DNA from 4 places in the Streptomyces kunmingensis genome. Region 2 is predicted to be linked to each of the others. Evidence: riboswitches for the same ligand, from Rfam matches in the RefSeq annotation. Region 2 holds a riboswitch; each other region holds the start of a gene.
What was found. Region 2 has a riboswitch for cobalamin ahead of metE (5-methyltetrahydropteroyltriglutamate--homocysteine S-methyltransferase). Riboswitches for the same ligand answer to the same signal wherever they lie in the genome.
Positions count from the first base shown of each region.

Region 1: linked by a shared signal. The riboswitch ahead of ABD366_RS31050 (FecCD family ABC transporter permease) and the one ahead of metE (5-methyltetrahydropteroyltriglutamate--homocysteine S-methyltransferase) in region 2 are both predicted to bind cobalamin.
Region 3: linked by a shared signal. The riboswitch ahead of ABD366_RS07330 (ABC transporter substrate-binding protein) and the one ahead of metE (5-methyltetrahydropteroyltriglutamate--homocysteine S-methyltransferase) in region 2 are both predicted to bind cobalamin.
Region 4: linked by a shared signal. The riboswitch ahead of nicT (Nickel transporter NicT) and the one ahead of metE (5-methyltetrahydropteroyltriglutamate--homocysteine S-methyltransferase) in region 2 are both predicted to bind cobalamin.

Region 1 covers NZ_BAAATS010000028.1:51,708-58,759, forward strand. Annotated here, with positions in the region: gene ABD366_RS31040 (ABC transporter substrate-binding protein) at 1-774, opposite strand, end outside; gene ABD366_RS31045 (ABC transporter ATP-binding protein) at 811-1,572, opposite strand; gene ABD366_RS31050 (FecCD family ABC transporter permease) at 1,664-2,737, opposite strand; cobalamin riboswitch at 2,842-2,962, opposite strand; gene ABD366_RS31055 (SPFH domain-containing protein) at 3,076-4,086, shown strand; gene ABD366_RS31060 (NAD(+)/NADH kinase) at 4,083-4,982, shown strand; gene ABD366_RS31065 (pyridoxamine 5'-phosphate oxidase family protein) at 5,010-5,927, opposite strand; gene ABD366_RS31070 (VOC family protein) at 6,007-6,471, opposite strand; gene ABD366_RS31075 (CGNR zinc finger domain-containing protein) at 6,632-7,052, shown strand, end outside.
Region 2 covers NZ_BAAATS010000028.1:233,386-240,437, forward strand. Annotated here, with positions in the region: gene ABD366_RS31985 (ABC transporter ATP-binding protein) at 1-464, opposite strand, end outside; gene ABD366_RS31990 (sensor histidine kinase) at 733-2,100, shown strand; gene ABD366_RS31995 (response regulator transcription factor) at 2,097-2,783, shown strand; gene metE (5-methyltetrahydropteroyltriglutamate--homocysteine S-methyltransferase) at 2,818-5,142, opposite strand; cobalamin riboswitch at 5,307-5,530, opposite strand; gene ABD366_RS32005 (sigma-70 family RNA polymerase sigma factor) at 5,640-6,233, opposite strand; gene ABD366_RS32010 (hypothetical protein) at 6,457-7,052, opposite strand, start outside.
Region 3 covers NZ_BAAATS010000005.1:456,612-463,663, reverse strand. Annotated here, with positions in the region: gene ABD366_RS07345 (L-threonylcarbamoyladenylate synthase) at 1-610, shown strand, start outside; gene ABD366_RS07340 (ABC transporter ATP-binding protein) at 614-1,399, opposite strand; gene ABD366_RS07335 (FecCD family ABC transporter permease) at 1,396-2,412, opposite strand; gene ABD366_RS07330 (ABC transporter substrate-binding protein) at 2,409-3,473, opposite strand; cobalamin riboswitch at 3,509-3,711, opposite strand; gene ABD366_RS07325 (arginine deiminase) at 3,836-5,098, opposite strand; gene ABD366_RS07320 (basic amino acid/polyamine antiporter) at 5,133-6,575, opposite strand; gene ABD366_RS07315 (baeRF3 domain-containing protein) at 6,730-7,052, shown strand, end outside.
Region 4 covers NZ_BAAATS010000005.1:583,157-590,208, forward strand. Annotated here, with positions in the region: gene ABD366_RS07855 (oxidoreductase) at 1-506, shown strand, start outside; gene ABD366_RS07860 (class I SAM-dependent methyltransferase) at 519-1,232, opposite strand; gene rho (transcription termination factor Rho) at 1,584-2,762, shown strand; gene ABD366_RS07870 (GNAT family N-acetyltransferase) at 2,834-3,334, shown strand; gene ABD366_RS07875 (inorganic diphosphatase) at 3,504-3,929, shown strand; cobalamin riboswitch at 3,976-4,195, shown strand; gene nicT (Nickel transporter NicT) at 4,227-5,348, shown strand; gene ABD366_RS07885 (CaiB/BaiF CoA transferase family protein) at 5,428-6,618, shown strand; gene ABD366_RS07890 (hypothetical protein) at 7,002-7,052, shown strand, end outside.

The DNA of each region.
Region 1 (7,052 bases), 180 kb from region 2:
CTCCCAGCCGATCGTCGTCCACGAGTCCTTGAGGTCGTGCAGGAGGTTGACGCCCCCGGCCTCGCTGATGATCTGCTCGGGCGCGGCGTAGCGGCCCGAGGTGAAGGGCTGGTCCTGTCCGCTGTCGTAGAGGAAGACCGAGGGCCTCTTTGCGCCCTTGGCCTTCGCGCGCACGTCGGCGACCCTCGCCTTGTACTGCTTGATCAGTTTCCGCGCGCGGTCCTCGACGCCGAAGATCCTGCCGAGGTTCTCCAGGTCCGTGTAGAGCGCGTCGAGCGGTGGCATGATGCCGCGCGAGGTGCTGGTGCGGGCATTGCGGCAGGATTCGGTGAGCAGATACGTGTCGATGCCCGAGGCGTGCAGCTCGTCGGGTGTGAGCGCGTTCTCGTTGAAGCCGTAGTTCCAGCCGGCGAAGACGAGGTCGGCGTGCGCGGCGAGGGCCACCTCCTTGGTGACGCGGTCCTTGGAGAGCCACTTCACCTCTTTGTACGCGTCCTTGTACGGCAGGCCTTCGAGGGAACCCTTGTCGGCGGGCATGACGTACCCGGCCATGCGGTTCTCCAGGCGGAGCGCGAACATGAGCTCGGTGATGCCGACATCGTTGGTGACGACCCGCTCGGGGCGTGTGTCGTAGGTGACCTTCTTGCCGCAGTTGGTGACGGTCACCGCCTGCGACTTCGCGGTCTTGTTGTCGGATGCGACCTCGGCGCCGCAGCCGGTCAGGGTGAGGGCGGCGGCGAGGCCGAGCGGGACGGCGGGCAGGAGCTTGCGCACGGGTGGCCTTTCAGGAGGGGTCGGGGCTCGGGGGTGTCAGGGGCTCAGGGGGTCGAAGAGGAACTGCGTGGTGCCGGTCCCGGGGTGGCGCACCCGATGGGCCCGGACGCCGAAGACGTCGGCGAGGAGTTCGGGGGAGAGGACCTCGTCCGGGCGGCCCGAGGCGATGACCCGGCCGCCGTGCAGCACGTGCAGCCGGTCGCAGTGGGCGGCGGCGAGGTTGAGGTCGTGCAGCGCCGCGAGCACGGTCGGCCCGCTGGTGCGGACCCGGCGCAGCACGTCGAGCTGGTGGGCTATGTCGAGGTGGTTGGTGGGCTCGTCCAGGACGAGGACGCGCGGCTCCTGGGTGAGGGCGCGGGCGATGAGCACACGCTGCTTCTCACCGCCCGAGAGCGACAGGAAGCCGCGCTCGGCGAGGTGCGCGACACCGGCCTGTTCCAGCGCTGTCCGGCAGATCCGCCGGTCGCGCGCGGCGTTGCGTTCGCGGTGCGGCAGGCGGCCCATCGCGACGACCTCGGTGACGGTGAAGTCGAAGTCCGCCGCTGTCTCCTGCGGCAGCGCGGCGAGCACGCGCGCCGCGGCCCGGGGCGTCATGCGGTGGACGTCCTCGCCCTCGACCCTGACGACTCCCGCGTCGGGGCGTCGCGCGCGGTAGACGCATCGCAGCAGCGTCGACTTCCCGCTGCCGTTGGGGCCGACGAGCCCCACGAAGGAGCCGGTGGGCGCGTCGAGCGTGACCTCGTCGACGAGCCGTGCGCCCGCCACCTCGACCGAAACACCTTCGACATCGAGTCGCACGTGTCTTCCTCTCAAGCCGGACTTCGGTACGTGTACGGGGCAGGTGATGCGGCGCGCGAACTCGGCGGCCGTGAACTCGGCGGCCGTGCATTCAGCGGCCCGTGAGCGCGAGTCCGCCGCGCCTCATGAGCAGCAGGAACGCGGGTACGCCGAGGGCGGCCGTGATCACGCCCACGGGAAGTTCCGTCGGCGCGAGCAGCATCCGCGACAGCACGTCGGCCCACACGAGGAGCACGGCCCCGGCGAACGGCGCGACCGCGAGCACCCGCGCGTGCGAGGCGCCCACGAGCATGCGCACGAGGTGGGGAACCATCAGCCCGACGAAACCGATCGCCCCGCTCACCGCGACGACCGTGCCCGTCACGGCCGCCGTCACGACGAACAGTTCACGCCGCAGCCGGTCGGGCGGCACGCCCAGCGCCGCCGCCGTCTCGTCCCCCATCGACAGCGCGTCCAGCGAGCCGGCCCGCAGCCGGAGCCACAGCCAGCCCGCGAGTACCGTCACGGCGGCGAGCGGCACCTTCGGCCAGGTCGCCCCGCCCAGGCTGCCGAGCAGCCACATCATCGCCGCGCGAGCTGCCTCACCCCGCTCGGCGCCGAAGACCATGACGGTCGTGACCGCCTGGAACCCGTAGGCGAGCGCGGTACCGGTCAGGACGAGCCGCAGCGGGCTGAGCCCGAGCGGGGACCGGGCCACCACGTAGACGACGAGAGTCGCGACGAGTGCGGACAGGAAGGCGGAGAGGGACAGCGCCCATACGCCGAGAGAGGCGAGGGCGCCGAACAGGATGACCGCGTTGGCGCCGACGGCGGCGCCCGAGGAGATGCCGAGGACGAAGGGATCGGCGAGGGCGTTGCGCACCAGCGCCTGTACCGCGACGCCGACCGCGGCGAGTCCGGCGCCCACCACGGCCGCGAGCACGACACGGGGGAAGCGGATCTCCCACACGATGGTGTACGCCGCGGCGTCGTCGGGAGCGAGACTCCCTCCGCTCAGGCCCGCCCACATGAGCCGCAGTACGTGCCCCCAGCCCATGCCCGTGGCTCCGAGTGCGACGCCGCAGGCGAGCGAGACGAGCAGGACGAGTGCGAGCCCGACGGCCAGTGGGGTGGTGGGTATGCGCCCGCGAGTGACACCCGCGGGGGCGGAGAGAGCGGTGGTCAAGGCGGGCGCACATCCTGCGGGCTGTGCCGCCGGCGGAACGTGCAGGGTGCCGGCAGGGCCCGGAGGCTCTGGGGTCCCTGCTCGCAGTCCACGGCGAGCGGTTGACGGGTTGCACGCCTGCCGTGGGTGATCGGACTTGGCGTGGCTCTGGACGAGCCACGTACACCGTTGCGGGACAGCGCCGGATTCGCACCGGCTTCCCCCACGGGAGGCATGCGCAGCGTAGCAAGCCGGAGTTGAGGGCTGCGGCCGGTGCTCGGCCACGACTTCTTGTCGTCCCCTTGACGACAAGAAGGCTCCTATTTAAAGTCATGATGACTCTAATCGAGGGGGTTCCCATGGCCGACATCACCAAGCGCTTCGGCTGGCGTCATCTGCGGACGGCGCCCACGTCCCACGTACGGCACCACCGCTCGGGGCGGCTCGCGCACGACGGTTCGGGGCTGAGCTTCTGGTTCCGTCCCCTGACGGCCGCGTTGTCGGAAGTGCCGGTGGACGACCGGGAGTTGGCGATGACCTTCCACGCCCGCACCGCCGATTTCCAGGACGTCGCCGTGCAGGCCACGGTCACGTACCGGATCGCCGATCCCGCCGTCGCGGCCGAGCGCCTCGACTTCTCCGTGGACCCGGACACGGGCGTGTGGCGCGGCGCCCCTCTGGAGCAGCTCGCCACGCTCCTGACCGAGAGCGCCCAGCAGCACGCCCTCGAAGTGCTCGCCCGCACCCCGCTGGCCGCTGCCCTCGCCGACGGCGTGCCCGCGGTGCGCGAGCGCGTCACCCAGGGCCTGGGCGAGGAGCCGCGGCTGCCCGCCACCGGCATCGAGATCGTCGCGGTACGGGTCATGGCGGTGCGCCCCGAACCGGAGGTGGAGCGCGCGCTGCGCACCCCCGCCCGCGAACTCATCCAGCAGGAGGCGGACCGCGCCACCTACGAGCGGCGCGCGGTCGCCGTGGAGCGCGAGCGCGCCATCGCCGAGAACGAACTGGCCAGCCAGATCGAACTGGCCCGGCGCGAGGAGCAGTTGGTCGAGCAGCGCGGTGCCAACAGCCGGCGCGAGGCCGAGGAGAAGGCGGCCGCCGACGCGGTACGGGTCGGCGCGGAGGCCGACCGGGCCGTCCGGCTCGCCCGCGCGGAGGCCGAGGGCGCCCGTGAGGTCGGCGAGGCCAGGGCCCAGGCACAGGCGGCCTGGCTGCGCGTGCACGGCGAGGCCGACGTGGCGACCCTGCACGCCCTGACCGGCACCCGGCTGGCCGAGAACCTGCCCCGCATCGACAGCGTCACCGTCTCCCCGGACGTGCTGACCGGGCTGCTCGCGCGCTTCGGGGCACAGCAGGAGCCGGGAGCATGAGCCTCGCGCCCCGCGCCGTCCTGGTCCATCGCACCACGGAGTACGAGGAGTTGGTCGCCCGGCACGGCACGCACGGGCAGGCCGCCTTCTTCCTCTCCTCGCGGGGCCGCTCCATCGACGAGGTCGTCGAACGGCACCACCGGGCCCGGCGCGCGCTCGCGCAGGTGTCGGCCGCGGTGCCGCTGAACTGGCGGCGCGCGCAGGTGGAGCGGGCGGATCTGGACCGCTTCCTGTTCGGTCCGCAGGACGCCGTGGTGGTGGTCGGGCAGGACGGGCTCGTGGCCAACGTCGCGCAGTACGCCGGGGATCAGCCGGTGCTCGGGGTCGACGCCGACCCCGGCCGCAACCCGGGCGTCCTGGTGCGCCACCGCCCGGAGGCCGTGGCCCGGCTGCTGCCCGCCGCCTTCTCCGCGTCGGCCGGCGCGGACGAGCTGACCATGGTCGAGGCCGTCACCGACGACAGTCAGCGTCTGGTGGCGCTCAACGAGATCTATGTCGGTGCGGCAGGCCACCGCACCGCCCGCTACCGCCTGGGCCTCGACGACGACAGGGGTGCCGTCGAGGCCCAGGCCTCCTCCGGGGTGTTGATCGGGACGGGAACCGGCGCCACCGGCTGGCTGCGGTCGGTGTGGCAGGAGCGCGCCGCGCAACCGCGGCTGCCGGGGCCGACGGACGACCGGCTCGCCTGGTTCGTACGGGAAGCGTGGCCGTCGCCTGTCACCGGGACGCAACTGAACGCGGGTGAACTCACCGCCGGCGCACGGCTGTCGGTGACCGTGGAGTCCGAGCGGCTAGTCGCCTTCGGGGACGGCATGGAGAGCGACGCGATCGAGCTGACCTGGGGCCAGACGATCCGCCTCGGCCTGTGCCCCACGAAGCTGCGGCTCATCGGCTGAAGGCGCACGCGGACCCGGAGCGTGCGGTCATGCCGTGCTTCCTTCAAGGGACACAGGGGGGTTGAAGCGGGAGAACTCCGGGGCGCTCCAGCGCAGGGGCGAGGCATGGTCGACGCGAACGGCCCGCTCGACGGTGAAGTCGACGACGCGCTGGGCCCCGGGCAGGGCTGCCGCGCGGTCCGGGTCCCAGTCCACGGTGGCCGTACCGGTGAGGTGGAGCAGGGTGCCCGTCGCCCAGTCGGGGAGCAGCAGGCCCGCCTTGGGATTGACCTCGAGGTTGCCGAGAGTGTTGAACATCGAGTTGCCGAGGTAGTCCGGCCAGCGCAGATGGGTCGGATCCACGGCGGTGAGAAAACCGGGGTGACCGCCGCGGTGGGAGGCGTCCGCGTTGCCCTCGAGGTCCGCCGTGGCGACGAAGAAGGTGTCCGTCGCATGGACGAACGCCATGTCCTCGGAGGTGAGTTCGCCGGCGTGCCGAGGCCGGCCGGGTGTGGCCGACTGCCATCGCGGCTCCCGTTTCTGGATGTACTTCGGGCAGTTGGCGTAGACCTGCTGAAGTTCGATGTCCAGCGTGTTCTCCGCGGTGCGGTGTGCGGTGCCGTTCATCCGCATGCGGCGTCGGGTGCCGGGGTCGATGGCGATCACGCCGACGCGGGCCGTGCCGGCGAGCGCCGCATGGAGGGGGTCGTACGGTCCAGGCGCGGCCCGCACGGTCAGCGACGAGGGGCCGGTGACGGTGATGAAGCCGGCCTCGCCGGTCAGGACCGAGGCCCAGAGGTCACCGCGGCTGTCGGCCGCCCCGATGACGATCATGGGCTGCGCCGCCAGGAACAGTCGGGCCGCGTCGGGGATGTCGGTTCTGACGATCGCGGCGACAGTGCCGGCCGCGTGACGCGAACCTGCCCGCTCCTGCACCGCCAGTTCGCCGTCGTGGTAGATGGCCATGATCTGCCTCGCTTTCTCACACGTCCGGTCGGGGGCGCGGTACGGGAGGTGTGCCGGGCATGACTCGCGGTCCAGCGGTCTAGAAGAAGCCGCAGGTGGGTTCGGCCCCGGCCGGGGCGGGTGCGCCTTCCGCGCCGGAGGGGACGTAGACCTCCAGGCGGATGCCGTCGGGGTCGTGGAAGAAGATCCCGCCGGACGCGGCGCCCTCGGCGTGCGCGACGACCCCGTCGTGGGCGAACTCGGCTCCGAGTTCGCGCAGCACGGCTTCCGTCGCGGCGAGGTCGGCTAGCGACTCGACCTGGAAGGAGAGGTGATGCAGGCCCGCCGCTGCGGTGGCGAACCCTCCCTCGCTCTGCTGCCACAGGGTGACGACGATCTCGCCGTCGCGGCCGAGGAAGGCCCAGCGCCGGTCGTCCGACGTGCCCTCGGCCAGGGTCTCGAAGCCGAAGGCCTTGGAGTAGAAGGGCAGCGACCGGTCGAGGTCGGTGACGCTGAGGCCGACGTGGCCCGTCCGGAGTGCGAGAGGGGCGGTGGAGGTGGTCATGCGGGGTCCTTCCGGAGAGCCGGCACCGGAGGCCGATCGGCCTAACCGGTGAAATGAACTTTAGGGGTTTGGTCCTGCAGGTGCAACCGGCTAAACTGATTTAGGCGGTTGTGGGTCGATCATGTGATGCCATGGACGCCGACACGAAGGGGCGCAGAGCATGAGCACACATCCCGTCCAGGCCGCCGGTGCGGACCCCCGCCCCCTCCTCGGGGAGCCCCTGCCGCTCGACCTGCTGAACACACGCTGGGTCGACGACGACGGCGCTCATGACCTGCTGGAACACCCCGACGGGCTCACGATCTGGCTCACCTCGGCCGGCCTCGCGGGGACCGCGCCGGACACCCGCGAGACGCTGGACGCGCTCCTGGTCACCCGGGACGCCCTCAGCGCGCTCACGCGGAGCGAGGGGCCCGACCCGGACCGGGCGCGGCAGATGCTCAACGAGACGCTCGGCCACGGAAGGATCCGCCGCCTCCTCGGGCCCGCGGGACCGGAGACCGTCATCGAGACCGACACCCCCGGCTGGCTCGCGGCCTGGCGCGCCGCCGAGCACTACCTGCGGCTGCTCGACGAAGGCC
Region 2 (7,052 bases):
GCCACCGCGACCCGCTGGCGCTCGCCGCCGGAGAGCCGGCCGGGATAGGCGCGGGAGTGCCGGTCGATACCGAGCCGCTCCAGCAGTCCGGCGGCGCGCCGCCGCGCCTCGGCGCGCGGCAACGTGCTGGCCAGCTGCGCCGGGAGCAGCACGTTGTCGACCACGGTCAGATCGTCGAGGAGGTGGAAGAACTGGAAGACCATGCCGACCTTGGCACGCCGGTAGCGCGCCGCGGCGGTCTCACCGAGCCGGTCCACGCGTGTCCCGTCCACCGTGACCGTTCCGTCGTCCGGCCGGTCGAGGCCCGCGAGCAGGTTGAGCAGGGTGGACTTGCCGCTGCCCGACGGGCCGAGGAGCGCGACGCTCTCGCCCGCCGCGACGGTCAGCGACGCGTCGTGCAGGGCCGGCGGCCCGTCGTCGTACCTGCGGCTCACACCGCGCACTTCGATCAACGACGTGGTCATGTACGTACTCCCGGGTCTCGGCTGACACCAGCTCTGAGCGCCCCCGCTGTCGAGGGCACCCCGGCCCTGTCGGTCAGGGTCCGGCGCAACTGGCTGCCCGACGCTAGGCCGGCCGCCGCCATGGGCGCCTCGGCCACCGGAACCCATTTCCGTACTTCTCCGGGGCCACCCCGCGCCGGGTCCTCCTTGAGATGTAGTCGACGGGCGTACGGCGCGTGGGCCGTGGGACCGACGCGGCGCAAAGGTGCGGTCGGTGAAAATGGGCCGCGTGTCCTACGTACCGCCGCCGAGCCGCTCAGGCATCCGGGCCCTGCTGTCCGACCAGCTGAAGCGGCTGGCCGGCCCGTCCGGGGTGCCCACCCGCCCCGCGGATCTGTGGGAGCGCCTGTCAGGAGCGTTGCAGCGCCCCACCGGCCCGCTCCCTCGTCCCGGCCGTCCCAGCCTGCTCTTCGACGCCGTCCTCGCGGCCGCCGTCGGGGTGACCATGGCCGTGTACGCTGCGGACGCCCCGGGCGGCACCCATGTCGTCGAGGTCGTCAACGGTGTGGAACGAGTGGTCAGTTACACCGGGTCCCACCGCTGGATCGCCTGGGTCGTCATCGCCGTCGTCACGTCGGCCGCGCTCATGCTGCGCCGCCGCTGTCCGCTGGCCGTGCTCTGGGCGGTGACCGCCACCGCCGGATTCTTCGCGCAGGACGCGCCGTCCCGGCTGGTCATCTACCAGGGGGTCATCGCCGCGTACAGTGCCGCCGCCTACAGCCCCTACCGGGCCGCCACCCTGACCAGCCTGCCCGTGGCGATCGCCGTGTTCAGCAACACAGGGAACACCGAACTGCCCATCATCCCCGACAAGTACGTGGCCCTGTGGGTCCTCATCCCGCTGGTCTTCGCCGCCAACGGACTGCGTACCTGGCGGCTGCGCGCCGACACCAGCCGCGACCGGCTCACCGCCCTCGAACGCGAACGGGCCGCCGAACTGCGCCGTGCGGCCGAACGCGAACGCACCCGCATCGCCGCCGAACTCCACGACGTGGTCACCCACAACGTCAGCATGATGACCATCCAGGCCGGTGCCGCCCGCAAGGTCATGGACACCGCCCCCGACCAGGCCCGTGAAGCACTGCTCGCCGTCGAGGCCGGCGGCCGCGCCGCCCTGGCCGAACTGCGCCACGCCATGGGCCTGCTCACCATGACCGCCGAAGGAACAGACCCGGCCACCACCGCGGACCTGGCACCGCAACCCGGCCTGGACCGGATCCCCGACCTGGTCAGCGGCGTACGGGACACCGGACTCGACGTCACCCTCACCATCAGCGGCCGGCCCGCCCCGGCCCCGTCCGGGATGAGCCTCGCCGCCTACCGGGTCGTCCAGGAGGCCCTGACCAACACCGTCAAGCACGCGTCCGGCGCCACCGCGACCGTGACCGTCGACCACACCCCCGACACCCTGCGCATCGTGGTCACCGACACCGGCGGCACCCCCACCGCCTCGTCCTCGACCGGCAACGGCCACGGACTGGTCGGACTGCGCGAACGCCTCGCCGTCTACGGTGGCACCCTGCACAACGGCCCGCGCCTTGACGGCGGTTACCGCACCGAAGCCCTCATCCCCCTGGCCCGTACGGAGAGTTCATGACCACCCCGCTCCGCGTCGTCGTCGCCGACGACCAGGCCCTGGTACGCACCGGCTTCCGCATGATCCTCACCGCTGACGGCATCGACGTCGTCGCCGAGGCCGCCGACGGCAACGAGGCCATCGAGGCCGTCCGCCGCACCCGCCCCGACGTCGTCCTCATGGACATCCGGATGCCCGACCTCGACGGCCTGGAGGCCACCCGCCGCATCCTCACCGGCGCCCCCGGCGAACCCCGGGTGATCATCCTGACCACCTTCGACCTCGACCATCTCGTCTACGGGGCCCTGTCCGCCGGAGCCAGTGGCTTCCTCCTCAAGGACGTCACCCCGGAACACCTCAGCGCCGCAGTCCGGCTGGTCCGCACCGGTGACGCGCTCCTCGCCCCGGCCATCACCCGCCGCCTCGTCGAGCGCCACGCCCGCCGGGACCCGGAAACCGCCACCCTCCACCGTGACCTGGCCACCCTGACCCCCCGCGAACTCGACGTGCTGCGCCTGCTCGCGCAGGGCCTGAGCAACGCCGAGCTCGCCGCCCGCCTTCACCTCGCGGAGACCACCGTCAAGACGCACGTCACCCGCGTCCTCGCCAAGCTCCGCCTGCGCGACCGCGTCCAGGCCGTCGTCACCGCCTACGAAACCGGCCTGGTCACCGCGAGTGACCACCGCCGGTCCGAGGCACTGTGAGTGCCCCGGGCCGACAGCTCGCCGACCGGTCGCGTCAGACGGTGGGATCGTTCAGCTCGCCGCGGACGGTACGAGCGGCGGCGACCACATTCTCCAGCGAGGCACGCGTCTCGGGCCACCCGCGGGTCTTCAGCCCGCAGTCCGGGTTGACCCACAGCCGCTCGGCCGGGATGGCCTCAAGTCCCGTACGCAGCAGAGCGGCTGACTCCTCCTGGCTGGGGACGCGGGGCGAGTGGATGTCGTAGACCCCGGGTCCCGCCTCGCGCGGGTACCCGTGCTCGGCCAGCTCATGGGCGACCTGCATGTGGCTGCGGGCCGCTTCGAGGCTGATGACATCGGCGTCGAGGTCGTCGATGGCCTGGACGACGTCGCCGAACTCGGCGTAACACATGTGCGTGTGGATCTGCGTCTGCGGACGCACGCCCGCGGTCGTGAGCCGGAACGCCTCGGTGGCCCAGGCCAGGTACGCGGCATGGTCTTCGGCGCGCAGCGGCAGCGTCTCGCGCAGCGCGGGCTCGTCGACCTGGATGACCGAAGCGCCGTTCGCCTCCAGGTCGTCGACCTCGTCGCGCAGGGCGAGGGCGACCTGGCGTGCGGTGGAGCCGAGCGGCTGGTCGTCGCGGACGAAGGACCAGGCGAGCATGGTGACAGGGCCGGTGAGCATGCCCTTGACGGGCCGGTCCGACAGCGACTGGGCGTACGTGGTCCAGCGCACCGTCATCGGGTCCGGCCGCGAGATGTCGCCGGCCAGGACCGGCGGACGCACGTACCGCGTGCCGTACGACTGGACCCAGCCTTGCTGCGTCGCCAGGTAGCCGGTGAGCTGCTCGGCGAAGTACTGGACCATGTCGTTGCGCTCGGGCTCGCCGTGCACCAGGACGTCGATGCCGGTCTTCTCCTGGAAGGAGATGACGTCGCGGATCTCGTTCCTGATGCGCTCTTCGTACCCCGCGGTGTCGATGCGGCCGGCCCTCAAGTCGGCGCGGGCGGTGCGCAGTTCGGCGGTCTGCGGGAACGAGCCGATCGTGGTGGTCGGCAGGAGCGGCAGGCCGAGGTGTGTGCGCTGGGCGGCGGCCCGCTCCGGGTACGCCTGGGCGCGGCGGGCGTCGGATCCGGTGACGGCGGCGGCTCGGGCGCGCACCGCGGGGTCACGGGTGATCGGCGAGGTCGCGCGGGAGGACAGGGCGGCCCGGTTGACCGCGAGTTCGGCGGTGATCGCGTCCGTGCCCAGGGCGAGACCCTTGGCGAGCGCGGCGATCTCGGCGGTCTTCTGCCGGGCGAAGGCGAGCCAGCGCAGGATCTGCGGATCGATGTCGCGCTCCAGGGAAGCGTCCAGCGGGACGTGCAGCAGCGAGCAGGACGCGGCGACGTCGACCCGGTCGGCGAGTCCGAGCAGGGTGCCGAGCGTGGTGAGCGACTTCTCCAGGTCGTTGACCCAGATGTTGCGGCCGTTGACGACACCGGCCACGAGTCGCTTGCCGGGCAGACCGCCGACGGCGGCGAGCGCGTCGAGATTGGCGGCCGCCGCGTCGGTGAAGTCGAGGGCGAGGCCGTCGACAGGCGCCTTGGCGAGCACGGGAAGGGCGTCGCCGAGGCGGTCGAAGTAGGAGGCGACCAGGAGCTTGGGCCGGTCGGTCAGGCCGCCGAGATCGCGGTAGGCGCGGGCCGCGGCGTTCAGTTCGGCCGGGGTGCGGTCCTGGACGAGGGCGGGCTCGTCGAGCTGCACCCACTCGGCACCCGCCGCGCGCAGATCGGCCAGCACCTCTGCGTACACGGGCAGCAGCCGGTCGAGGAGGGTGAGCGGGTCGAAGTCGGCGGCGATACCGGGCGCGGGCTTCGCGAGCAGGAGATACGTGACCGGGCCGACGAGAACGGGCCGGGGCGAAAGGCCGAGAGCGAGGGCTTCCCCGAACTCCGTGACCTGCTTGGTGGAGTCGGCGGTGAAGACGGTCTGAGGCCCCAACTCGGGCACCAGATAGTGGTAGTTGGTGTCGAACCACTTGGTCATTTCCAGCGGCGCGACGTCCTGTGTGCCGCGGGCCATCGCGAAGTAGCCGTCCAGTGCGTCGGCGTCCACGGCGGCCCGGTGGCGCGCGGGGATCGCACCGACCATGACGGTGGTGTCCAGGACGTGGTCGTAGGAGGAGAAATCGCCGGTGGGGACTTCGGTGATGCCGGCGGCGGAGAGTTCCCGCCAGTTCGTGCGGCGCAGGCCCGCGGCGATGGTCCGGAGGGCGTCGGCGGTGACACGGCCCTTCCAGTAGCCCTCGACCGCCTTCTTGAGTTCGCGGTTCCGGCCCTGGCGGGGGTAGCCGTACACGGTGGCACGTGCTGCCGCGGCTGCGGTCCTGGTGGTCACGGAGATCTCCTTCGAGAGACGTATCCCTGGGGCCCCGGGGACCCGTACGGCACGAAGGAGTGACACGGACGGCGGTTCGACCTCGCGCGGCAAAGCCGCGGTCGTCCGCCGCATATGTACGCCGACCCGCCCACGAGGTCACCGGGATGTCCGCGTACGCGTCGTACGCACACGGGCAGATGGCAGGTCTTCGGACTCGCGAGCACATCCGTCCGGACCGGACGGACACCTACTGGCCGTCGCTTCCCAGACCTCTTTCCCGAGGTCCAGTGCGTAAGACGGCGGTCGTTCCCACTCACCGCTGCGGGGCAGTCCCGGATTCCCACCGGGTTCCCTCTTGCGACTCCCTGCCTGGCTGACAGGGCGAACCAGCTGCGGGAGCCACCCTAGGACGCCCGGGCCGAGGTTCACCAGGGCGTCCAGGATCCGGATGGAGATGAGACACGCGGTGCACGGCAGCGGGACCTCCAGGAGGCCGGCACCGACGTTCCGGCCCGTCAGTCCGGCATCGCACCCGCCGCATGCCGTTCCGCGTCCTCCAGTTGTGCGATCAGGGTCAGGCGGGCGCGGTTGACACGGGAACGGATCGTCCCCACAGGGCAGCCGATGAGCGCTGCCGCCTCCGTGTACGGCAGACCGAGGAGCTGCGTCAGGACGAAGGCCTCGCGGCGCTTCTCGGGAAGCGCCTCCAGCAGGGCGGAGAGCGCCACGCCCTCGTCGAAGCCGGGAGCGGGGTGGAGCCGGGCACGCTCCGCCGCGCTGTGCCAGTCGGCGGTCTGCGACAAGCGCGGCCGGGCCGCGTCCCGCCGGAAGTTGTCGACGACCGAGCGGCGCGCGATCGACAGGATCCAGGTCCGGGCCGAGGACCGCCCCTCGAAGCGGTGGAGACTGCCGAGCGCCCGCAGGAACGTCTCCTGGGCGAGGTCGTCGGCGAGGTGGGGATCGGCGCACAGTCGCGCCACGTAACGCCGGACGTCGTGGTGGAGCGCGCGGACGAAGAGGTCGGCGGCGCACGGGTCACCGCCACGGGCGGCGAGAGCGAGCACGGTCGCCGACTCGTCCCGCGAACGCGGCAGGGCAGGAGTGATCACCTGGTGTCCTTCTCGGGTCGGACACCGGAGGCGACCCGTGCGGCAGGGTGACTGGCCCCGTGGACAGACAGAGTTGATGTGGAGAGGTGCCGGGCGACGAGGCCTGCAGCCGAGTGGCCGCGTGGTACGACTCCGGTGCGGGGAGTGAGAGGGGCGGTCGCGCGGCGGCACGTGACCGCTGCCCGGCGCCTGGTGTGGGGTGGCGCCGGGATGCCGGCTGTCGTCAGGCGACAGCGAATCGGGCAGGTGGTCCCCTGGAAGTGATCGACCGGGCGAGAAGGAGACGGCGCGGAGCCCGGTCGGAGGCGGGCCTGAGGAGAGGGAGGAGAACGCCGGACACCGGGACCGTGCGCAGTCGCGGGAGGCGGAGCGGCGCACTCAGCCAGCACTCGACGGCGCGAAGGGCGTCGAAGGCGACTTGTTCGCCCCGGCCCAGCCACGCACCGCACACCACTGCCGCGCACAGGTGAGCGGCGAGCATCCCCGCCGAGGACACCGTGCTCATGCCGTGTCCCGGGACGCCCATGCCCGGCATGGAGTGCACGGCAGTGCCCATGCCACCGTCCATGGACGGCAGGGAAGGCATGGCAGCGGTGTGACCGAGGTGCCGCGAACCGGGTGCGGCCGGGGCCGTACAGAGCAGATACGAGATCCAGAGCCGCGTCAGCGGCGAGCCGGACCGAGGATGTGCGCCGGCCTGTGCCAGGGACAGGGTCACGTGCAGCAGGACCTGTAGGCCGACACAGCTCGTGAGCACGGTTCGCGGGGCGCGTTCGAACGCGGAGAGACCCCAGCCGAGGACAGAGGCCATGGCCAGGG
Region 3 (7,052 bases), on a different contig from region 2:
CTTCGACGTGCATCCCGAGAACCCGCAGACGCGCACCATCGGCGCGGTCGCCGACTCCATCCGCGACAGCGCGCTGATCGCCTACCCCACGGACTCCTGCTACGCGCTGGGCTGCCGCCTCGGCAACCGCGAGGGCGTCGAGCGGATCCGGACGATCCGCCACCTCGACGACAAACATCACTTCACGCTGGTGTGCCAGGACTTCTCCCAGCTCGGCAGGTTCGTGCACATCGACAACGACGTGTTCCGCGCGATCAAGGCGGCCACGCCCGGCAGTTATACGTTCATCCTGCCCGCGACCCGTGAGGTGCCGCGCCAGTTGCAGCACCCGAAGAAGAAGACGGTCGGTGTCCGCATCCCGGACCACGTCGTCACCCAGGCGCTCCTCGCCGAACTGGGTGAGCCGCTGCTCTCCAGCACGCTGCTGCTGCCCGGCGAGGACGAGCCGCTCACCCAGGGCTGGGAGATCAAGGAGCGGCTCGACCACGTGGTGGACGCCGTGCTCGACTCCGGCGACTGCGGCACCGAGCCCACCACCGTCATCGACTTCTCCGAAGGCGAGGCCACGATCGTGCGACGCGGCGCGGGGGACCCCGACCGCTTCGAGTGACGGTCAGGCGCTGCCGGTGAGGGTGCCCAGGAAGCGGATGTGCGGGCGCTCGCCCGGTCCCGGCCGGGTGATGTGGGCACGGACGCCGTAGACATCGGCGATGAGCTCCTCGGTGAGGACGGCGCCCGGCTCGCCAGCCGCCACGACCCGGCCCTGGCGCAGGACGAGCACCTGGTCGCAGTAGGTGGCGGCCAGGTTCAGATCGTGCAGGGCGACGACGCTGGTCAGCTCCAGACCCGAGATCAGGTCGAGGAGTTCCAGCTGGTGCTGGATGTCCAGATGGTTCGTGGGCTCGTCGAGCAGCAGCTCGCGCGGCTCCTGCGCCAGGGCGCGGGCGATCTGCGCCCGCTGGCGCTCGCCGCCGGACAGGGTGTGCCACAGGCGGTGCGCCCGGCTCGTGAGGCCGCTGCGTTCCAGGGCGTCTCGGACCGCCGCCTCGTCCGCGGCAGAGGCGGGTGTCCAGGCCCTGCGGTGCGGGATCCGGCCCAGACGTACGACATCGGCGACCGTCAACTCGGCCTGTGTGTCGGCCTGTTGGTGGACCAGCGCGATGCGCCGGGCGGCCGTCCTGCGAGGAACGGCGGCGAGCGGGTCGCCGTCCAGCGTGACGACGCCGGATGCCGGGGCGAGCACTCCGGCCAGCAGGCGCAGCAGTGTCGACTTGCCCGAGCCGTTCGGGCCGAGCACTCCGGTGACGGTGCCGGCCAGGGGCGTCAGGCTCACTCCGTCGAGGACGAGGGCGCCCCCGGCCGACCAGGCGACCCGGTCCGCGGCCAGGCCCGCGCTCACCGGGCGCTCCGGCCGCGGAACAGGACGAGCACGAACGCGGGCACGCCGATCAGCGACGTCACCACTCCCACCGGAACCTCCTGGGGTTCGAGGACCGTACGGGCCAGCGTGTCGACCCACACCAGGAACACCGCGCCGGCCACCGCCGTGACCGGCAGCAGCCGGGTGTGCCCGGGGCCGACCAGGGCGCGCGCCGCGTGCGGCAGGACGAGTCCGACGAAACCGATCGCCCCGGCCGCGCTCACCAGCGCCGCCGTCAGCAGCGCCGTCACGCACAGCAGGACGAGCCGGGTGCGCGCCACGTGCACGCCGAGCGCGGCCGCCGCCTCCGGCCCGAAGGAGAAGGCGTCCAGAGTCCGGCCGTACCCGAGGCAGACCGTCAGCGTCACCACGAGCACCGCGAGACACAGCCACACCTCGGTCCAGCCGACTCCGCCGAGCGAGCCGAGCAGCCAGAACAGGACGCCGCGGGTCGTCTCGGCATCGGCCGCGGTCAGGACCACGAACGAGGTCAGTGAGGAGAACAGCTGCATCGCCGCGACCCCGCACAGCACCACCCGGTCCGTCGTGCCGCCCAGCACATGGCTGAGGACCAGGACGAGGGCGAACGAGCAGAGCGCGCCGATGAACGCCCCGCCGGACACGGAGAGGGCGCCGCCGCCGAGGCCGAGCACCACGACGAGGACGGCGCCGGTCGACGCGCCCGAGGAGACGCCGAGCACGAACGGGTCGGCGAGGGGGTTGCGCAGCAGTGCTTGCAGCACCGTGCCGCACACCGCGAGCCCGGCCCCGCAGACCGCGGCGAGCAGGGTGCGCGGCAGCCGGAGGTTCCAGACGATGCCGTCGCGGATCGGGGAGAGGTCCGAACCGCCCCAGCCGAGCCGGGCGCCGACCGCCGACCACACATCGGCGACGCTGATGTGCGCCGGGCCGATGGTGATGGCCACGGCGACCGAGGCGCAGAGTGCCGCGAGGGCCGCGGCCCAGTACAGGGCGGGCCGGAGGGCGCTCACTTGTCCAGGCCGAAGTCGCGCAGCGCGGCGGCCACCTTCTCCACCCCGTCGACGGTGCGGATCGTCGGGTTCAGTGCCTGCCCGCTGAGCAGGACGTAGCGCTTCTCGCGGACCGCGGTCATGTTCTTGGTGACCGGGTCGCTCTCCAGGAACTTGATCTTCTGTGCGGCGGACTCCGCGGACTGCGAGCGGCGGGTCAGATCGCCGATGACGAGGACGTCCGGATCGCGGTCCGCGACGGTCTCCCAGTTGATCTGCGGCCACTCCTCGTGCGTGTCGTCGAAGACGTTGCGCATCCCGAGTTCCTTGGTGACGATGCCGGGCGCGCCGCAACAGCCCGCCATGTACGGCGAGTCGGAGTTCGCGAACCAGTACAGGACGCTCACACCCTCGGCGTCCACGCCCGAAGTCGCTTTGGCGACGCGGGACTGGAGCCGCGCGACGAGTTTGTCGCCGCGCTCCTTCACGTCGAAGATCCGTGCCAGGTCACGTATCTCGCCGTAGACGGTGTCGAGGGCCAGCGCGCTGGTGCGCTCGCCGTCGCCGTCCCCGCTGTTGTCCTTGCCGGCGCAGTCGGTGGGGGAGAGGTAGGTGGGCACGCCGAGCTTGTCGAACTGCTCACGCGGCGCCACCCCGCCCTTGCCGATGGTGTTCGTGAGCGACGCGGAGACGAAGTCCGGTTCGGTGTCCAGGACCTTCTCGAAGGACGGGTAGCGGTCGGCGAGCCGCGGCACCTTCGCGTTCGCCTTCTCCAGCCCCTTCAGGACGGGATCGGTCCACGTCGCGGTCCCCACCATCCGGTCCGCGAGACCGAGCGAGAGCATGATCTCCGCGGATCCCTGGTCGAGGGCGACGGCACGGCGCGGGGCGTGCGCGACGCGGACCTTCTTGCCGCAGTTGTCCAGGGTGACGGCGGAGTCCGAAGCGCCCGCGCGGTCCGCGGTGCCGGCGGAGCCCGAGCCGCCGCACGCCGTGAGGAGAAGGGCGCCCGCCAACAGCGGTGCGCTACGGCGGATGTGACGTGCGAACAGCACGGGAGTTCCTCTGCGTCCAGGGCTCATGCGCGGAGCCGGCCTACGGTTCACCCCCGGCCGCAGTTCGGCTCCGGAGGGTGCCAGCAGGTCTTCGGACTTGGGATCGTCCGGACGGGGCGCCTTCCCGAACCGGCGATCGGCTCAGTGGCTGTGGCTCCGCCCGTCACCCTCACCGCTGCGCGTCAGCTCCGGATTTCCACCGGATTCCCTGACCCGTACGCGTTCGAGAACGCACAAAGGTACGACTGGCCTCCGGAACGTATCACGCGCCTGACCAGCTCCCGGAAATCGTTCGCCGCTCGTGCGCAGCCTCACTACCCGGGTCAGGATCGGCCGTTCCTGTACCCCGGCGACGTCTTCGTCACCGGCACCGTGGCGGGCGAGCGCGGTCAGAAGGTCACGGGCTCGCGGATGATGGGGCACGTCATGCAGTGGCCGCCGCCGCGGCCGCGGCCGAGTTCGGCGCCGACGATGGTGATGACCTCGACGCCGGCCTTGCGCAGCAGTGTGTTGGTCTGGGTGTTGCGGTCGTAGGTGACGACGACGCCGGGTTCGAGGGCGACCGCGTTGTTGCCGCTGTCCCACTGCTGGCGCTCGGACGCGTAGACGTCGCCGCCGGTCTCGATCACCCGCAGGTCCGGCAGTCCGAGCCCCTTGGCGACGACGTCGACGAAGGACGCGGAGCCCTCGTCGACGATGGAGAGCCCCGGCGCCCGGTCGCTGGGCCGCAGCGAGAACGTGTGCACCGAGTCCATGATCCGCGGGTAGAGCGTCACGATGTCCCGGTCGGCGAACGTGAAGACGGTGTCCAGATGCATCGCCGAGCGCAGCTTCGGCATCCCGGCGACGATGACGTGCTCGGCCGCGCCGCTCTTGAACAGGGCGGCGGCGACCTGCGTGATGGCCTGCCGCGAGGTGCGCTCGCTCATGCCCATCAGGACCACGCCGTTGCCGACGGGCATGATGTCGCCGCCCTCGAACGTGGCCTGCCCCCAGGCGAGTTCGGGGTCGCCCCACCACACGGTCGAGTCGACGAAGTCCGGGTGGAAGCAGTAGATCGCCTTCATCAGCAGGGTCTCGTCGTGCCGCGCGGGCCAGTACAGCGGGTTGAGGGTGAGGCCGCCGTACAGCCAGCAGGTGGTGTCGCGGGTGTAGAGCGTGTTGGGCAGCGGCGGCATCAGGTACTCGCGTACACCGGTCGATTCCCGGGCCATCGACACGTACGCGGAGCGGTACTCGTCCGGCAGGTCGGTGGTGGCGAGACCGCCGATGAGGAACTCGGCGAGCTGTCGCGGCTCCAGTGTCTCCAGGAAGGCGCGGGTGTCGTCGATCAGCCCCGTACCCACCTGATTGGCGATGATCTTGCGGTCCAGAAGCCAGGACCGCGCTCGGGGCAGCGCCATGGTCTGCGCGAGCAGCTCGTGCAGCTCGACCACCTCGATACCGCGCTGCCGCAGCTTGTTCACGAAGTCGGCGTGGTCCCGCTGGGCGTTCTCCACCCACATGACGTCGTCGAAGAGAAGATCGTCGGCGTTGGTCGGGGTCAGCCGGCGGTGGGCGAGCCCCGGCGAGCAGACGAGCACCTTGCGCAGCCGGCCCACCTCGGAGTGGACGCCGTACGCGGCCGAAGCGGGGGTGTCGTGGTCGGTCACGGTGTGCCTCCGGGGCTTGAGGGGCGGACGGGACTCACAGGCTGATCCAGCCGGCGGCCAGCGCGACGACGCCGAGCACGGCGCCCACGACGGACACGGCCAGGATGGCCAGCTCGCGCGGGGAGAACAGGCGTCTGCCCTGCTCCCTGCGGGCCATGACGAACAGGATCGTGGCCGGCGCGTAGAAGACGAACGAGACCAGGACGAACTTCAGCCCGGCGGCGTACAGCATGAACGCCGTGTAGAGCGTGGCGATCGCCGCGATCGTCAGCTCGCGCGACGTGGTGCGCCCGCCCTCCGTACGGCGGTCGGTGCGCGTCCCGAGCTTCACGGCGAAGGCGGCGGCCAGCAGGTACGGGATCAGGGAGAGCGAGCTGGTGAGGTCGAGCGCGAAGTTGAAGGCGTCGTCCGAGAACGCGGTGACGACCAGCACCACCTGCGTGAGCACGGTCGTCATGAGCAGCGCGGGCACGGGGACGTCCGCGGCGGTGGCGCGCCGCAGGAACCGCGGCATGTCGTCGTCCTTGGCCGCCACGAACAGCACTTCGGCGGCCATCAGCGTCCACGCCAGATAGGCGCCGAGGACGGAGACGATCAGGCCGACGCTGATGAACACCTTGCCCCAGGTGCCGACGGCGTCCTCGAGCACGCCCGCCATGGACGGCTGGCGCAGCTCGGCGATCTCGCCCATCGGCAGGATCCCGTACGACACGATGACGACGGAGGCGAAGACGGCGAAGACGCTGAGGAAGCCGAGGATCGTGGCCCGGCCGACGTCGGAGCGCTTCTTGGCGTGCCGCGAGTAGACGCTCGCGCCCTCGACGCCGAGGAAGACGAAGACGGTGGCCAGCATCGTGCCGCGGACCTGGCCGAACAGGGACCCGGCGTAGTCCGCGCCGCCCCAGTTCTCCGCGAACACCGACGGCTTGAAGAACACCAGGGCCAGGACGACGAAGACCAGGATCGGCACGATCTTCGCCACGGTCACGATCCTGTTGATCGCCGCGGCCTCCTTCACACCGCGCCTGATCATCAGGAAGAACGCCCACAGACCGGCCGACGAGAGCACCACCGCGATCGCCGTGTCACCCTCACCGAGCGCCGGCCAGATCGCGCCCACGGTGGACATGATCAGAACCCAGTACGTCACATTGCCGACGCAGGCGCTGGCCCAGTAGCCGAACGCCGAGAAGAAGCCCAGGTACTCGCCGAACCCGGCCTTGGCGTACGCGTACACCCCCGCGTCCAGGTCCGGGCGGCGCACGGCAAGCGACTGGAAGACGAAGGCGAGCATCAGCATGCCGGTGCCGGCGATCGCCCAGGCGATGAGCGCGCCCGCCACCCCGGTCTGCTCGGCGAAGCGGCGGGGGAGCGAGAACACGCCGGCGCCGACCATGGAGCCGATGACCATCGTGGTCAGGGTGAACAGCGACAGTTTGGCGGCGGGCGCGCTCTTCTCGACGACGGTCTGCTCCACGTCCTCCCCCTCTTTGTTGATGCCGGAGGAACAGTCTTGTCCTGTCTGCTCAGGTATCGCACCTTTTACTTATGTTCAATTGGCCGGATATGCCCACTTGTGCACAGCATGGAGGAGTTGCGACAAAAGGGTTGCGACAGAAGGGCGCTCAGGCATGCACTCCTCGTTGAACCCGGAGATCCTGCGACACCTCCGCACACCGCGGCCCTATCCCGCCGTGTCCCTGGCGATGCCGACCCACCGACGGCAGCCGGACAACGCGCAGGACCCCGTCCGCCTCAACAACCTCGTCCACGAGGCCGTTCGCCAGCTCGAGGCGGACCCGGCCGTGACCAAGGAGCGCCGCGAGGACGTGGTCGCGCAGCTCAAGGCGGCGGTGGCGGACCTCGACCTCGCCCACGCCAGGGACGGCCTCATCGTCTTCGCCGCGCCCGGGGAGCATCAGGCCTGGGTCGTCGACCGGCCCGTGCCCGAGCG
Region 4 (7,052 bases), on a different contig from region 2:
ACGACCTGAACGGTGCGCGCCGGTACGCGCCGATGGAGTTCTACCGGCAGTCGAAGCTGGCCAACGCCGTGTTCGGCCTCGAACTGCACCGGCGCCTGTCCGCGGCCGGCTCCCCGCTGCGCAGCGTGCTCGCGCATCCCGGCTACAGCGCGACCGGCTTGCAGACCAACGGCACGGTCCGGCTGCCGCGTCTGCTCTTCGGCTACCTGGCGAGGCCGCTGGCCCAGTCCGCGGACCAAGGCGCGCTGCCGCAGCTCTACGCGGCGACCGAACCCGGCGTACAGGGCGGGGAGTTCATCGGTCCGGACGGCCGGGGCGAGATGCGCGGTGCGCCGACACGGGTCGAGGCGGCGCCCGGCGCCGTCGACACCCAGGTGGCACGGCGGTTGTGGGAGGTGTCGGAGGAGCTGACGGAGGTGCGCTACCCGCTCCCAGTTCCGGCCCCGACCCCGACCCCGGCTCCGGCTCCGGCTCCGGCTCCGGCTCCGGCTCCGACTGAGTCGTAAGGCCGAGGTCGCCTAAGAGCGGCGAGTGGCCACGACGAGCCGGCAGCGCGGGCTGCCGTCGGGCCGCTCGCCCAGCTCGGGCAGCGCCCGCAGCGCGACGTCGAACCCGGCCCGGCCCAACTCCCTGTGTACGTCGCCGAGTCGGAACGGGCGGTAGTACATGACGAACGGCGGCCGCCACACGGCGTTGCGCACGCGCATCACCCCGTCGAAGCCGAGCATCGCCCAGTATCCGCGCGACCCCGGCCGCGGCGGCGCCGGCAGCGGGAACGCGAACTGCCCGCCCGGGCGCAGCACTTGGCGCACCTGGCCGAACAGATCCGGGTACTGCCCCGGCACGAAGTGGCCGAACGCGCCGAAGCTCACCACCAGGTCGAAGACGGGCCCGAAGGGCAGCGCGAGGGCGTCCCCGCGGACGTACGAGGCCGCAGGCCCACCGGCGCGCGCGACCTCCAGCATGCCCGCGCTGAAGTCGACGCCCACGGCCCGCCCCGCGCACACCTCGCGCAGCACGCCGAGCCCGGCCCCGGTCCCGCAGCACAGGTCGAGCCCGGTCTCGTACGGCCCGAGTTCGCGCAGCGCCCGCGCGACCGGGTCGAGCAGGAGGTCAGGCGTGCGGAACGGCGTGTGGTCGAACTTCGGCGCGAGCAGGTCGTAGCCGCGCTCGACCGACGACAGCGCCTGAACGGCCAGCTCGCGGAGGGTGGGGCCCTGGGGTGTGAACATGGCGGATCAGCATAGATCGGCGGGCCGCCGAAAGCCGCTCTTGCCGCGCACCCGGGGTCGGATGCTACTGTCTCAGTGGCACATGTGTTACGCCCCTTCGAGGCGCCGGTGCCGATCTCTTCTCCTCAGCGCCTGAGCGCACCTCCTTTCCGGTCTGCGTCACAGCGTGCGTCACCCCTGGTCAACAGGTTTCCGGCGGATTCTTCCCGCCCCTGCGCTGCCAGGTCCCTCTCCCGGCCACGGGCTGTTCTGCCCGTCCACGGGGCGTGACATTCCGCCCCGCCTCGCGCCGGATCCCACCCCTCCTCTGCCCGCGTACGGACCGCGTCCGCGAAAGGACCCTGATCGACCATGACCAGCACCACTCTCGAAGCGCTGGAAAAGCCCAGCACCGCCGCGGAGAGGCCGCGCGCCGCCTCCGCACCCAAGGCCCCCGTCCGGACCGCCGGCGTCCTCGACATCGGCGTGAACGGGCAGGGCCTGCTGCGCGGGAGGGACCTGTTGCCGACCTCCCGCGATGTCCAGGTCCCCGCCACTCTCATCCGTCAACTCGGCCTGCGCAAGGGCGACTTCGTGGACGGGCTGTGCGCCAAACCGCACACGCTCAGCCACGTCGAGACCATCGACGGCGCCCCCGTCGACGCCGTGCGCCGCCGCCCCCGCTTCGGCGACCTCACCCCGCTCCACCCCGCGGCACGGCTGCGCATGGAGAGCCCGGCGAGCGGCCTCGGGGGCCGCGTCGTCGACCTGTTCGCCCCCATCGGCAAAGGGCAGCGCGGACTGATCGTCGCGCCGCCCAAGACCGGCAAGACCGTCCTGCTCCAGCAGCTCGCCGCGGCCGTCGCCGCGAACCATCCCGAGGCCGAGCTGATGGTGGTGCTCGTCGACGAACGCCCCGAGGAGGTCACCGACATGCGGCGCTCCGTGCGCGGCGAGGTGTACGCCTCCACGTTCGACCAGCCCGCCAAGGCACACATCGCGCTCGCCGAGCTCGCCGTGGAGCGCGCCAAGCGCCTCGTCGAACAGGGCCGCGACGTGGTGATCCTGCTCGACTCCCTCACCCGGCTGTGCCGCGCCCACAACAACGCGGCCTCTTCAGGTGGCCGCACCCTGTCCGGCGGTGTCGACGCCGCCGCGCTGTTCGGCCCGAAGCGCCTGTTCGGCGCCGCCCGCAACACGGAGGAGGCCGGCTCCCTGACGATCCTCGCCACGGCCCTGGTCGACACCGGCTCCCGCGCCGACGACTACTTCTTCGAGGAGCTCAAGAGCACCGGCAACATGGAGCTGCGCCTCGACCGCTCGCTCGCCGACCGCCGCGTCCACCCCGCCGTCGACATCACCCCCTCCGGGACCCGTCGCGAGGAACTCCTGCTGCCCGCACCCGAGTTGACCGCCGTACGGGGGCTGCGCCGGGCCCTCCAGGGCCGCGAAGGCCAGTCCTCCTACGAGGCACTGCTCGACAAGCTGCGCCGCACCCCGGACAACGCCGCGTTCCTGCGCCAGGTCCATTCGACGGTGCCCACCGGCTGAGACCGGTACCCACCGGCTGAGACCGGTACCCACCGGGCCGACGCCTCCCCCGGGTGCGTAATACTCGCTGTATGACCTCGAGCATTACGCGCCCCGGTGGCGGCCCGGCCGTCACGGTGCGGCGGGCCACCGCGGGCGACGCCAGACGCCTGACCCGGCTCGTGCGCGGCTCCCGCGCCTACGAGGGCCCGTACGCGGGAATGGTCGCGGGCTACCGGGTCGGCCCCGACTACATCGAGGCGCACCGGGTCTTCGTCGCGACCGGCGCGACCGGCGGGGCGGACGAGCGCGTACTCGGCTTCTACTCCCTGCTCCTCGCCCCTCCCGAGCTGGACCTGATGTTCGTCGCGAACGACGCGCAGGGCCTGGGCATCGGACGTCTGCTCGTCGCGCACATGCGGGCGGAGGCCGCGACCGCCGGGCTCGACCATGTGCGCGTCGTCTCCCACCCGCCCGCCGAGGGCTTCTACCGCAGCGTGGGGGCCCTGCGCACCGGGACCGATGCCGCGCATCCCCCGGCCGTCGCCTGGGACCGCCCCGAACTCGTCTTCCCCATCTCTCCCTCGGTGTGACTCCCGCGCGGTCCGAGGGGTTCCGGTCTCGCCGCGCACGGCGCACACTCGGGGGCATCCGAGCGGGCGGCAATGGGGCAAGGAGGCCACATTGGGCGGCAGCGAGACGCGCGGCGACGCGTTCGACGTGATCGTGGAAATACCGCAGGGCTCCCGGAACAAGTACGAGATGGATCACGAGCTCGGCCGGATCAGGCTCGACCGCATGCTGTTCACCTCGACCCAGTACCCCGCGGACTACGGCTACGTCGACGGCACGCTCGGCGGCGACGGCGACCCGCTGGACGCGCTCGTCCTGACCGACGACCCCACCTTTCCCGGCTGCACCATCGAGTGCCGGGCGATCGGCATGTTCGTGATGAGCGACGAGAAGGGCCCGGACGAGAAGGTCCTCTGCGTCCCCGCCCACGACCCGCGCCATGCCTCGATCCAGGACATCGAGGACATCCCCGAGTTCGACCGCCTGGAGATCACCCATTTCTTCGAGGTCTACAAGGACCTGGAACCCGGCAAGTCGGTGGAGGGCTCGCACTGGGAGGGCCGCGACAAGGCGTACGAGGAGATCGGGCGGGCCCGCGCGCGCCGGCGGGGATAGCCGCCCGCGGTGGGACAGCCGCCCGCGGCGCCGGGGAGTGCGTCGACTAGGGTGGCCGGGCCGTGGTGCTCGGGAAGACCGGTGACGGCCCCCAGGGGTCAAGTCCGGAGCGGCCCTCGCCACTGTGATCGGGTTCCGCACCGCCCTCGGGTGGGTGCGGAACACGCCGTTCCACCGCGCCACTGGACGCCTTCGGGCTGCTGGGAAGGCAGGAGCGGCGTGGCACACCCGTAAGCCAGGAGACCGGCCGCGGCATCTCACGAAGTGATCCACGAGGTGCTGGAGCGTGATCAAGGCATGACCCTGCCCGGAAACTCCCCCGCGCGGCCCACCGGCCCGCACCCCCACCCGGCCTTCCGCTGGCGCCGCGAGGACACCGTGCGCACCGCGGGTCTCATGGCGGTGATCGCCGCGCTGCACATCGTCGCGTTCGGCGTGCTGTTCCTCCTCGTCGTCCCCGAGCACTACGAGGTCGGCAACAAGGCCTTCGGTATCGGCCTCGGCGTCACCGCGTACACCCTCGGGATGCGGCACGCCTTCGACGCCGACCACATCGCCGCGATCGACAACACGACCCGCAAGCTGATGGCGGACGGCAAGCGGCCCGTCTCCGTGGGTTTCTGGTTCGCGCTCGGCCACTCCAGCGTGGTCGTCGCGATGGCCGCCCTCGTCGCGGGCGGCGCGGCCCTCGCGGGCACCCTGCTGAACGACGAGTCCGGCACCCACCAGGTGCTCGGCATCGTCGGCACCACCGTCTCGGGTACGTTCCTGTACCTCATCGCCGCGCTCAACCTCGTGGCGCTGCTGGGCATCCTGAAGGTCTTCCGGGCGATGCGCGAGGGCTCGTACGACGAACGCGCGCTGGAGCAGCACCTGGACTCACGGGGTTTCATGAACCGGATCCTCGGCCGTTTCACCAGGTCGATCACCCGCCCGGGGCAGATGTATCCGCTCGGTTTCCTCTTCGGCCTCGGCTTCGACACGGCGACCGAGGTGACCTTGATGGTGATGGCCGGCAGCGGCGCCGCGGCGGGGCTGCCCTGGTACGCGATCCTGTGTCTGCCCCTGCTGTTCGCCGCGGGCATGAGCCTGTTCGACACGCTCGACGGGACGTTCATGAACTTCGCCTACCAGTGGGCGTTCTCCAACCCGGTGCGCAAGGTGTTCTACAACCTCACCATCACCGGCCTGTCGATCGCGGTCGCCTTCTTCATCGGCACGATCGAACTCGTCGGCGTCCTGCACGAGAAGCTCGGCCTCACCGACGCGGTGACGGGGTGGATAGCCGGGCTCGACCTGGACAACGTCGGCTATGTCATCGTCGGTCTCTTCGTCGTGGTGTGGGCGGCGGCGATCGCGTACTGGCGCCTTGCCAGGGTCGAGCAGCGCTGGTCCACGCGGGCCGCCGAGAGCGGCTGAGGATCCTGCCCGCCGGGCGGGCGTGAGCGTCGCATACCGTGCAGCACGACGACACCCGTACGAGCACGGAGGACCCCGGATGAGCGCCGCCCACCTGCCCCTCGACGGCGTCGCCGTCGTCAGTCTGGAACAGGCGGTGGCCGCGCCGTTCGCCACGCGCCAGCTCGCCGACCTCGGCGCACGGGTGATCAAGATCGAGCGCCCGGGCGGGGGCGACTTCGCGCGCCGCTACGACGAGACGGTGCACGGCCAGTCCAGCCACTTCGTGTGGCTGAACCGCTCGAAGGACTCGGTGACGCTCGACGTCAAGACGGCCGGCGGGCGCGCGGTCCTGGAGCGGCTGCTCGCCGGCGCGGACGTCTTCGTACAGAACCTGGCGCCGGGCGCCGCGGCCCGCCTCGGTCTGTCCGCGCGGGAGTTGGCGGAGCGCCACCCGGATCTGATCGTCTGCGACATCTCCGGCTACGGCAGCGACGGGCCGTGGGCGCACCGCAAGGCGTACGACCTCCTCGTGCAGTGCGAGACGGGCGTCGTGTCGGTGACGGGCGCGCCCGACGCCCCGGCCAAGGTCGGCATCGCGATCGCCGACATCGCGGCCGGCATGTACGCGTTCTCCGGCATTCTCACCGCACTGTACGAGCGGCGGGCCACGGGCACCGCACGCGCGGTGGAGGTGTCGCTGTTCGAGGCGCTCGCGGAGTGGATGGGCTACCCCGCCTACTACACGGCGCATTCGGGCCGGCAGCCGCAGCGGGTCGGCGCAGCGCACGCGACGATCGCTCCCTACGGCCCCTACGACGCGGCGGACGGCGGGACGGTCCTGCTGGCCATTCAGAACGAACGGGAGTGGGCTTCCTTCTGCGCCGTGTTCCTGGACGACGCCGCCCTGGCCGAGGACCCGCGCTTCCACCGCAACTCGGCCCGGGTCGCGCACCGCGCCGAGCTCGACGCGATCGTCGCGGCCCGCTTCGCCGAGCTCGACGCGCGCGAAGCGGTCGCCCTGCTGGAATCCGCCAAGGTCGCGAACGCCCGCCTCAACACGGTCACCGACTTCCTCGACCATCCGGTCCTGAGCGGCCGTGACCGCTGGCGCGACGTCGCCACCGAGGCCGGACCCGTCCGCGCGCTCGTCCCCCCGGCGACCCTGCGGGACGTGGAACCCCGGATGGACCCGGTCCCGGCGGTCGGCGAACACACGGATGCGGTCCTGAAGGAGTTCGGCTACGACACGACGACGATCCGGGAGCTGCGGGCCCAGGGGGCGCTTTAGCACAGCAGGCGTCGCAGCAGCCCTTGCAGCAGGCGTTGCAGCAGACGCCGCAGGGGGCGCTTGAGGGGCGCGCGAAGACGGGCCGTTCGGCCCACCACAAGGGTCACTCGGCCCGCTCCCGCCGAAGGCCCTCACTGAGATGCTGCTGCACGGAGCCTCCCGTGGCCTCGCTCTCCCGCCGCGGCGCACGGTCGAGGCCCGGGCCCGCCGGCCGCAGGAGGGGGAACTGCGACCGGCGGGCCCGGTAACGGGGCACCGGATCACCGCCGGACCGCGGCCGCGACACATCTGGCGTAACGGCACGTCAGGGACGCTCGGCGGTATGCGGAGCGATAAGGTATCGCGTCGACCCGCACCCGTCCCGAGCACTCAGGAGTACGTACGTGACCGTAGCCACCGACTCGTCCGAGGCAGCCGTCCCGTCCGGTGAGGAC